3 regions of the Xylocopilactobacillus apis genome follow, and region 2 is predicted to be linked to each of the others. Evidence: predicted binding sites of a transcription regulator. Region 2 holds the regulator's gene; each other region holds the start of a gene.
What was found. The regulator CtsR, encoded in region 2, represses protease genes until heat stress. The targets are predictions, from matches to a motif close to TTGGTCAAAAAAGGTCAAANA.
Positions count from the first base shown of each region.

Region 1: the regulator CtsR is predicted to act here: its motif matches at 1,802-1,822, upstream of R8749_RS06670 (ATP-dependent Clp protease ATP-binding subunit).
Region 3: the regulator CtsR is predicted to act here: its motif matches at 1,716-1,736, upstream of clpB (ATP-dependent chaperone ClpB).

Region 1 is NZ_AP026801.1:1,396,041-1,399,330, forward strand. It holds gene ptsP (phosphoenolpyruvate--protein phosphotransferase) at 1-1,052, opposite strand, end outside; gene R8749_RS06660 (phosphocarrier protein HPr) at 1,052-1,318, opposite strand; gene R8749_RS06665 (hypothetical protein) at 1,463-1,645, opposite strand; gene R8749_RS06670 (ATP-dependent Clp protease ATP-binding subunit) at 1,859-3,290, shown strand, end outside.
Region 2 is NZ_AP026801.1:419,180-422,469, reverse strand. It holds gene R8749_RS01980 (ATP-dependent Clp protease ATP-binding subunit) at 1-1,652, opposite strand, end outside; gene R8749_RS01975 (CtsR family transcriptional regulator) at 1,707-2,177, opposite strand; gene ppk1 (polyphosphate kinase 1) at 2,342-3,290, shown strand, end outside.
Region 3 is NZ_AP026801.1:1,837,104-1,840,393, forward strand. It holds gene clpB (ATP-dependent chaperone ClpB) at 1-1,683, opposite strand, end outside; gene R8749_RS08645 (magnesium transporter CorA family protein) at 1,786-2,706, shown strand; gene R8749_RS08650 (SDR family NAD(P)-dependent oxidoreductase) at 2,707-3,290, opposite strand, start outside.

The DNA of each region.
Region 1 (3,290 bases), 980 kb from region 2:
AATGGTAAATATGGAAGATGTTTATCTCCCCCAATATCCATCGTTCGAACAACAACTTGTTTCCCATTCATTCCAGCTAAAACCTTGCGGTAAGCTTCAAATTGGTCATCTTCTGTTGGCAATTCTGATGAATCCATGTAAAGAAATTCTGTCCGGTATAAGCCAATGGCTTCTCCACCATTATCAAGAACTCCATCTAAATCCTTTGGAGTACCAATATTAGCTCCCAAAATGAAATGCTTTCCGTCAGCAGTAATTGTCGACTCATTTTTTAGTTTAGCCCATTCCTCTTTTTGCTGAACAAAATCTTTGCCAGCTTTTTCAAATTGAGAAATTTCATCTGCTGTTGGATCAATAATTACATCACCAGTAATTCCGTTGACCGCAATTTTTACATCACCCGCGCTTTGAACAAGATCCGTTGCTTTATCAGTTCCAACTACAGCTGGAATTTCCAAAGAACGGGCCATAATAGCTGAGTGAGCTGTTCTACCGCCAACATCAGTAACAAAAGCTTTGACATATTTACGATTAAGCTGAGCAGTATCACTAGGCGCGAGATCCTTAGCAATGATTACAACTTCTTCATTAATCATCGTCGGATCTGGTAAATTAACTCCCAAAAGATGACTCATTACTCGTTTAGTAACGTCTCTAATATCAGCAGCCCGCTCTTTCATGTAGTCGTTATCTGTCATCGCTTCAAATGTTGAAATGAAATTACCAGATACGTCTGAAAGTGCAGCTTCAGCATTTTCCTTTTGATCTTCAATTTCTTGTTTGATCGTACCGATGAAATCAGGATCAGCTAAAATCATAATATGCGCTTCAAAAACTTGAGCTTCTTCAGTTCCAATTGTTTTTTCAGCATGATCTTTTATTTTTTCAAGTTCAGTCTTGGATTGATCTAAAGCGCTATCTAAGCGAGCCTTTTCTTTTTCAACGTCAGTAATACTTTTTTTGCTGAACGAAAGATCAGGTTGAACAAGCAGGTAGGCTTTAGCTACGGCAACACCATCACTGGCAGCAATACCTTTTAATAGCTCACTCACTATTCTGATAATCCTTCTTTAGTCATCGTTTCAACAATAGATTTCATTGCGTCATCTGCATCGTCACCTTCAGCAGTGATTGTTACGTCTGCACCTTGACCAACGCCCAATGACATTACACCCATAATTGATTTTAGGTTTACAGATTTGCCCTTATATTCTAATTTAATATCAGATTTAAAGTTACTTGCAGTCTGAACTAAAATAGTTGCTGGACGTGCATGAATTCCTGTTTCTGCAATAATATGAAAATCTTTAGATGCCATTTTTATTTACTCCTTTTAAATTTACGTTTAGGGATTAACCCTACAATTGAAAAGGTTATCATTTTTTTGGAAAATAAACAATAGAAAAAAGGTGATCTAATTATGAAGAAATCGTTTACTATATGTGAACAAATATCTTATTGATTATTCTTTTGGTACATAACGATATAATACATCTCCGTCCTTTAATGCCTTACCCACGATCTCATCATGATTAGGATATTGAACCCATGCTTGATGAAAAGCCGGAAAATCTTGATGTTTCACCAAAAATTCTTTTCCGGGTTCGGCAATCATTTTTTTTATTAATTCTTTATAATCTTCCATTTTTACCTCTGCAATTTATGACTCTTCGGTTCTTTGATTAATATAAATTACAATATAAAATTTTTATTAAAAGTCAAAAAAATAATTAAAAAATTTTAACTTTTAAAAATAATTAAAAAATTCTGTATTTTTTTAATTTTTCGTTATATACTTTACTATGTCAAGAAAGGTCAAACTTTTTTGAGGCCTTATGAAAGGAGTCGCAAATAATATATGATTTGTCAAAATTGTAAGCAACGACCCGCAACAATTCATCTTTTCACTAATGAAAATGGTCAAAAGAACGAATTGGATTTATGTCAAATTTGCTACCAACAATTAAAAGAACAACAAATTCAAGATGCCACTAATAATAGAGGTATTGATCCAACAAATATCCTTGAGAACTTTTTTAAAGAAGCGGCATCTATTAATGGAAATATTCAAAACATTGAAAACAGTATCAATAACAATTCGGCCCAAAATCCTCAGCAGCAAACGCCTAATCCAACACAGCCAACTAATAATACTTTAGGTAATTTTTTAGGTAAATTCGGAGTTGATTTAACTCAACAAGCACGAGTTGGTAAGATTGATCCCGTGATTGGTCGGGACAAAGAAATTGCTCGGGTAATTGAAATTTTAAATCGCCGAACAAAAAACAATCCGGTTCTAATTGGTGAGGCAGGAGTTGGAAAAACCGCTGTTGTAGAAGGTTTGGCTGAACAAATTGCAAAAGGAAACGTTCCTCAAAAACTTCAAGACAAAAAAATTGTTAGGCTTGATGTCGTTTCATTAGTTCAGGGAACTGGAATTAGAGGACAATTCGAACAGCGGATGCAGCAATTGATTGACGAACTAAAAAGTGACAAGTCAATTATTCTCTTTATTGATGAGATTCACGAAATCGTTGGTGCGGGAAACGCTGAAGGCGGGATGGATGCAGGAAATGTATTAAAACCTGCACTTTCTAGAGGTGATATTCAAATTGTTGGAGCTACCACATCCAATGAATATCGCACAATTGAAAAAGATTCAGCTCTTGCAAGAAGACTTCAATCTGTACTAGTCAGTGAACCGACAGTTAAAGAATCAATTCAAATTCTTGAAGGACTTCAGCAGCGTTATGAGGATTATCATCACGTTCATTATTCAAAAGATGCAATCGAAGCCGCTGTAAAACTCTCAAACCGTTATATTCAAGATCGTTATCTTCCCGACAAAGCAATTGATTTAATGGATGAAAGTGGTTCTCAAAAGAATTTAACGATAGATGTCGTTGATCCTCAAATTATTCAAAATAAGATTCAAGAAGTTGAAGATAAAAAAAGCGAAGCTCTTCGCGAAGAAGATTATGAAAAAGCTGCATATTATCGCGACCAGGTTTCCAAATTAAAAACTAGTCAAAAAACTGATGAAAATAAATTAGCAGATTGGCCGGAAGTTACTACAAAAGATATTGAGAAGATTGTCGAAAAAATGACAAATATTCCAGTTGGAGAACTTCAATCTAAAGAACAACAGCAGCTTAAAAATCTTGCCAGCGACCTTAAGGAAAAAGTCATTGGTCAAGATGAAGCAGTTGATAAAGTTGCTCGTGCGATTAGAAGAAATCGAATTGGATTCAATAAAACCGGTCGGCCAATTGGTTCATTTCTTTTTGTTG
Region 2 (3,290 bases):
GGTCGATTAGGATCTTTTAAACCGCTGCGGGTTCTTCTAATTGCTCTTGAAATGGCTGACACTGCTGCATCTTGTCCAATGACTCGCTGATGAAGGAATTTTTCGAGATGCACTAAACGGTCAGATTCTTTTTTTGTGAGCTGGGTGACTGGAACTCCGGTCCATTCAGAAACAACTTCGGCGATGTCTTCTGGAGTTACGACAATTTCCTGCACTTTCTGCTCAGAGTTATTACCATACTTAGCCCGATTTAACTTATCTTTTAGTTCAAACTCTTCTCTGCGAATTTCAGCTGCTAATTCAAAATCCTGATTTTTTACTGCAGATTCTTTATCGGCTTCAATCTTCAGCAACTTTTTATTTAATGAATCGGCCTTAGAACCAGTAGCATGGGCTAAATGAACCTTAGCTGAAGCTTCATCAACTAAATCAATTGCCTTATCTGGTAAGAATCGATTAGTAATGTAACGATTAGATAGTTCGACTGCTGCATCAATTGCCTCATCACTAATTTTTAAATAGTGATGTTCTTCATACCGTGAACGTAGCCCTCGTAAAATCTCTTTAGTTTCAGCAATTGTTGGCTCATCAACCTGAACCGTCGCAAAACGTCTTTCAAGCGCTGCATCTTTTTCCACATATTTTTGATATTCATCTAATGTGGTAGCCCCAATCAGCTGGATTTCACCACGAGCCAGAGCCGGCTTTAAAATATTGGAAGCGTCAATTGCTCCTTCAGCTCCTCCAGCTCCAATTAATGTATGCAATTCATCAATAAAAAGAATTACGTTATCGCTGTTAGAAACCTCTTTAATCAATTTTTTCAGTCGGTCTTCAAATTCACCCCGATATTTAGTGCCCGCAACAAGAGAGCCCATATCAAGCATCATTAAGCGATCGTCCTGCATTTCTTCTGGAACAGTTCCAGCAACAATCTTTTCAGCTAATCCTTCAGCAATTGCAGTTTTCCCAACTCCCGGTTCACCGATTAAAACTGGATTATTCTTGGTTCTGCGAGAAAGGATTTGAATAACTCTTTTAACTTCTTTTTCACGGCCAATAACTGGATCAACTCTATTCTGCCTTGCTAATTCGGTTAAATCTCGTGCCAATTTATCTAAAGTAGGAGTCTTGGTATTTTTATTCGTTGTCATTTCCGGATTAGAAACGGGTCTTCTTTTTGCACCCGTCCTTCCTGGCGCTTCACTGATACCCATTTTCTTAAGCAAAAGCTGACGAGTTTTGTTAAGATTTAGACCTAAATTTACTAAAATCCGAGTTGCCAAAACATCATCTTCTCGTAAAAGACTTATCAAAATATGCTCGGTTCCAATTTTTAATGCCCCCAGCCTTTTGGCCTCATCTCCTGCGACAGCCAAAATTTCTTTAGCTTTTTGCGAGTACCCCAAATTATTACTGATCCCCGCGTTTTCTACGCCAGTACCAAAGCCCGTTAAATCATCAATCTCTTCTCGAATATCTGCTTCGTTAACGTTGAGTTTTCTCAATGTTTTCCCAGCAATTCCTTCAGTTTCAATGACCAGTGCTAATAATAAGTGTTCAGTTGACACCGCATAATGACCGTACATTTTCGCGTTTTCCTGTGCAATTTCCAGCACCATTCTGGCACTAGGTGTAAATAAGTTATCCATCAATAAAACCTCCTCTATGAGGAATTTAAACACTGTCTATATTATAATACTAAACTAATTCTCATACTCTAGCTTTGTCAAAATACACTTTAAAATATGAGCTCTTAATTTATTTTGAACGGGTTTTTCTATATCTCCTAAGGCATCGTTGTCAAGTGCAGAAATAATAATCCGACCGCAAGAGTCTGTAATAACTTCTTCACTGATTAATTGATTAACAATCGTAGTCGCATCACTTAAAGTTAAAACCGACCCAATATCAGCTTTAACCTTTTCCAAAAGATCTCCGCATTCAACAAACTGCAGCTTAACAATTCTAATGTAACCGCCACCACCGCGTTTACTCTCAACATAATAACCATGTTTTGAATCAAAACGAGTCTTAATCACATAGTTTATTTGAGAAGGCACAACATTAAAGTAATCAGCGATTTGCTGCCTTCTCAGTTCGACTTCAAAATTCTCTTTTAAAATACTTTTTATATATTCTTCAATTAAATCTGATAAATTATTTGATTGGCTCATTGTTTTTCCTTGACTATACTTGACTAACATTATAATACAAGGACACTTAATTTTAAAGCATTGAGAAAAAGTTTGAAATTTTTTTACCCATTATGGTCTTAATTAAAAAAATAAGCATATACTGTTATTGTAAAGATTAACGTTGATGGTGAGGTGAACGAACAATGGCTGATACTCTTTTGCGACAACACGATTTTATGAATCGGGAAATCAGTTGGCTGTCATTTAATGATCGAATCTTAGATTTAGCGGATAGTCCAAGAATTCCGCTCTTGGAGCGCGCAAATTTCCTTAAAATTACCCAATCAAACCTCGACGAGTGGTATATGATCAGAGTTGCAAATTTAATTAGAGAAGTTAATTCCGGCGATAAACATCCTGATAAATCAGGAATGGCCCCAAATACTCAGTTAAACCAAGTTCGTAAACTAGTTAAAAAGCAGCTCAAAAGGCAAAATAAAATTTGGACTAAACTTAAAAATTGTTTTGAAAATCTTGGGATAAAAATTCTCGATTATCAAAAATTAACTGACGACGAAAAATCTTACGCCGACAGCTACTTTGAAACAACAATCAGCCCGCTGATTGAAATCGAACTTCTCCCCAAAGATCTCCCTTGGCCGGAAATGGAAAATGGCGATATGTATTTTATCGTTGATATGGTCAGCTCTAGTGACCAAACAAAACATATCTTTGCCCATTTTAAACTTCCGTCTCTTGAAAGGCTTCTTAAATTCAAAGATCAGTCAAATCAATTCATTTTACTTGAACAAATTATCAAAGCTCACTATCAAGACATAATTTCGACTAAATTTAAAGGGCGCTTTTTAGCCCAAAGTATTTATCTTTACCGGATTTTAAAAGACATGGATATCAGATCTTTACCGAAGGACTCTGATAATACCGAACAAGCGGTAGAAATTGCAATTGAAAAGCGGGAGGCTTCTCCTGTTATCTTCCTAGCAATGGACGCTAATGCTCCAAGCAAGGTTTTAAAAACTTTGACCCATGCTCTTTCGGTCAATCCTCTTAACACTTTTCATATCTCTGGGGACTGGGATTATGACTTTATTAGTCCATTATGTAAAAAAATTACTGACAATAATCAGATTA
Region 3 (3,290 bases), 850 kb from region 2:
CAATTTATCGCGGTCACTTTGAACTAATTTAGAAATTGGAATCCCAGTTTGACGACTAATTACTTCAGCAATCTCATTTTCGGTTACCGATTCATCAACCATCCAATCAGCATGACCTTTTGAGCTTCCTTCTGCCTCTTGTAATTCGTGTTCTAAATCAGGTAAAGTTCCGTGCTGAATTTTAGCTGCCGTTTCAAAATCAGAACGATTTTGCGCTTCTTGTAAATCATGCCGCGCTTTTTCAATTGCTTTTTTCTTTTCGTTTAAAGAATTGATTGATTTTAATTCTTCATTCCAACGAGCTTTTAAGCGATTATTTTCTTCTTTGGCTTCAGCGATTTCTTTCTTGGTATCTTCTAATCTAATCTTTGAAGCTTTATCAGTTTCTTTTTTAAGAGATTCTTCTTCAATTTGCAGCTGCACTAATTTTCGATTGCTCTCATCAAGTTCTTCTGGCACTGAGTGCATCTCAACGTTAATATTAGCGCTGGCTTCATCGACTAAATCAATCGCCTTATCCGGCAAAAATCGATCCGTAATATATCGATTAGATAAAGTAGCAGCGGCAACTAATGCACTATCATGAATTCGTACTCCATGATAAACTTCAAATCTTTCTCTAAGACCCCGCAAAATACTGATGGTATCTTCAACAGTTGGTTCATTAATCATTACTCGCTGGAAACGACGTTCTAAGGCTTTATCTTTTTCGATATACATTCTGTATTCATCAAGCGTTGTTGCCCCAATTAACCGCAGTTCTCCTCGTGCCAGCATTGGTTTTAGTAAGTTCCCGGCATCCATACTGCCTTCAGTTTTACCTGCACCAACGATATTGTGAATTTCATCGATGAAAAGAACAATTCTGCCTTCAGATTTCTTAACTTCTTTCAACACGGCCTGCAGACGTTCTTCGAACTCTCCCCGATATTTAGCGCCGGCAATTAAAGCACCCATATCTAAGTTATAAACAACTTTATCTTTTAAATTGTCAGGTACATCGCCGTTAACAATTCGCTGAACTAAACCTTCGACAACGGCTGTCTTTCCAACCCCTGGATCTCCTATTAAAATTGGGTTATTCTTCGTCTTACGCGAAAGAACTCGAATGACATTCATAATCTCTGCATCACGGCCGATAACTGGATCTGCATTACCTTTTCTGGCTTCTGCCACCATGTTAGTGCCATACTTCTCTAATGCTTTATAGTTCTTTTCTGCATCTTGACTCGTAATTTTACCGCCGCCGCGTAGATCTTCAACTATTTTACGCATTTTAGTTTTGTTAAGCCCACGGCTTTGGAGAAATTTCGTAATTGCTAATTGCTCATGATCGAACAAAGCTAAAAGAATCGTATCAATCGCAACAAATTCATCACCGTTACTTTTGGCAATTTTCTGCGCAGTTGTAAAAAGGTTTAGTAAGTCACGAGAAATTGATTGTCCATTATTGCCGCCTGTAACTTTTGGCAAATTGGCAATTTCCTGCGTTAATTCTGCTGTTAAAACATCATTGGGAATATTTTGCCCTTCAAAAAGTGTCTTGCCCAATGAATCATCTTGATCCATAATTCCTTTGATCAAATGAGGAACGTCAATTTCATAATTTTGATTTTCGATTGCTATTTGTTGTGCTGTTTGAATTGCTTCATTTAATGTGTTAGTAAATTTATTCTGATCCATAATTATTACCTCGAAATTGGTTTAAATATATTATAGTCAGGATTGGTCAAAAAGTCAAAAACAATTTTAAAAATTTTGTTATAATATTTTCAGGTTAAAAAAATGATAAAAACAAATAATAATTATCCCAACTTTAATTGGATTCAAGTGATTGATCCAACTGATGAAGAACTAATTGAAATTAGTGATAAATATAAATTAAATCTAGAAATGATTGAGTATGCAACTGATAAGTTTGAGTCTCCACGCTTTGAACACGATGGTGATACCGACTTGATAATCATGGATGGTATTGCTGAACATTCAGATAAAAAAGCAGTAATCCAACCAATTTCTTTTTTTGTACAAAAAAATGATCGTTTGATTACTTTTACTAATCACGGAACCAGTCAAATGTTAGACGAAACGATGCAAAAATCACCTAAGAGTTTTTTAAGCAGCATCACTAATGAAAAAACCAAACCGTTAGACCTCGTTTTAAATGCATTCTTTAATTTAACAGCTAATTATTTAGATGCCCTGTCAGAAGTCGAACGTCAGCATAATCTTCTTCAAAAAGAAATCTATGTGCATCGCAATAGTGAGTATTTGAGTGAGCTTCTAAACGTTAAAGTAAATCTAATTTATTATCTCAATGCTTTAGAACGAAACAAAGCAACGTTGGACCAATTTCGAAACGACAACCAACAAAAAATCGATATCTCCGAAGATGAATTTCTCGAAGATATCGAAATTGAAATGAAACAAGCTTTAGATATGGCAAATATTTCGACCAAAATCATGAATTTATTGTCTGATGCCTATGAAAATATTGTTACGAATAACACTAACCGTTCAATGAGTATTTTAACAGTTGCTTCAATCGTTCTTGCAATTCCCGCAATTGTAGTGGGCTTTTTCGGAATGAATGTCCATTTGCCAATGACCGACGGAACTTTCTCATGGATTCTTATAACTTTTGGAACGACAATTATTATGGTCTGGGTTTACCAAATCCTTAAAAGACATGGATTTTTTAATTAACTATTTCTTATTGAAAACTACTCCCGATAAGTAATCGCCTACCCGTGGCGCAAATGGATATAATTTAGCAGCAGCTTCCATATACCACGGCAAATTCACTTCTCGCTTATAGCGCTCCAACAAGAGTGCTATTTTTTTGGCAACGGCCGTAGAATTCAAAAGATAGTTTTGTACTGAATTCGAATAATTACCTGTTTTATCTGCTTTATTAAGAAAAGGGGTTTCAACTGGCCCGGTGTTTACTGTCGATACCAAAACGTGATAGGGTCTCATTTCTAAGCGCAGACCATTTGAAAAAGCAATTACTGCTGCTTTCGAACTTCCATAAACTGCAGCTTTTGGAGTTGTCAATTTTCCCGCCATCGATGCCACATTAATAATGTGACCAAAACCTTGTTTAACCATCAATTGCGCAACATATTTTGTTAAATAAATCAAACCCAAAGCATTCGTCTGAAAAGTCTGAGCAATTTCTTCATCAGTTGAATCAATCGTATTTTTAAAATACCCTACTCCCGCTGCATTAACTAAACCGTGAATTGGCATTTGGCTTTGGCGAATTATATTAACAGTCTGGCGAATAG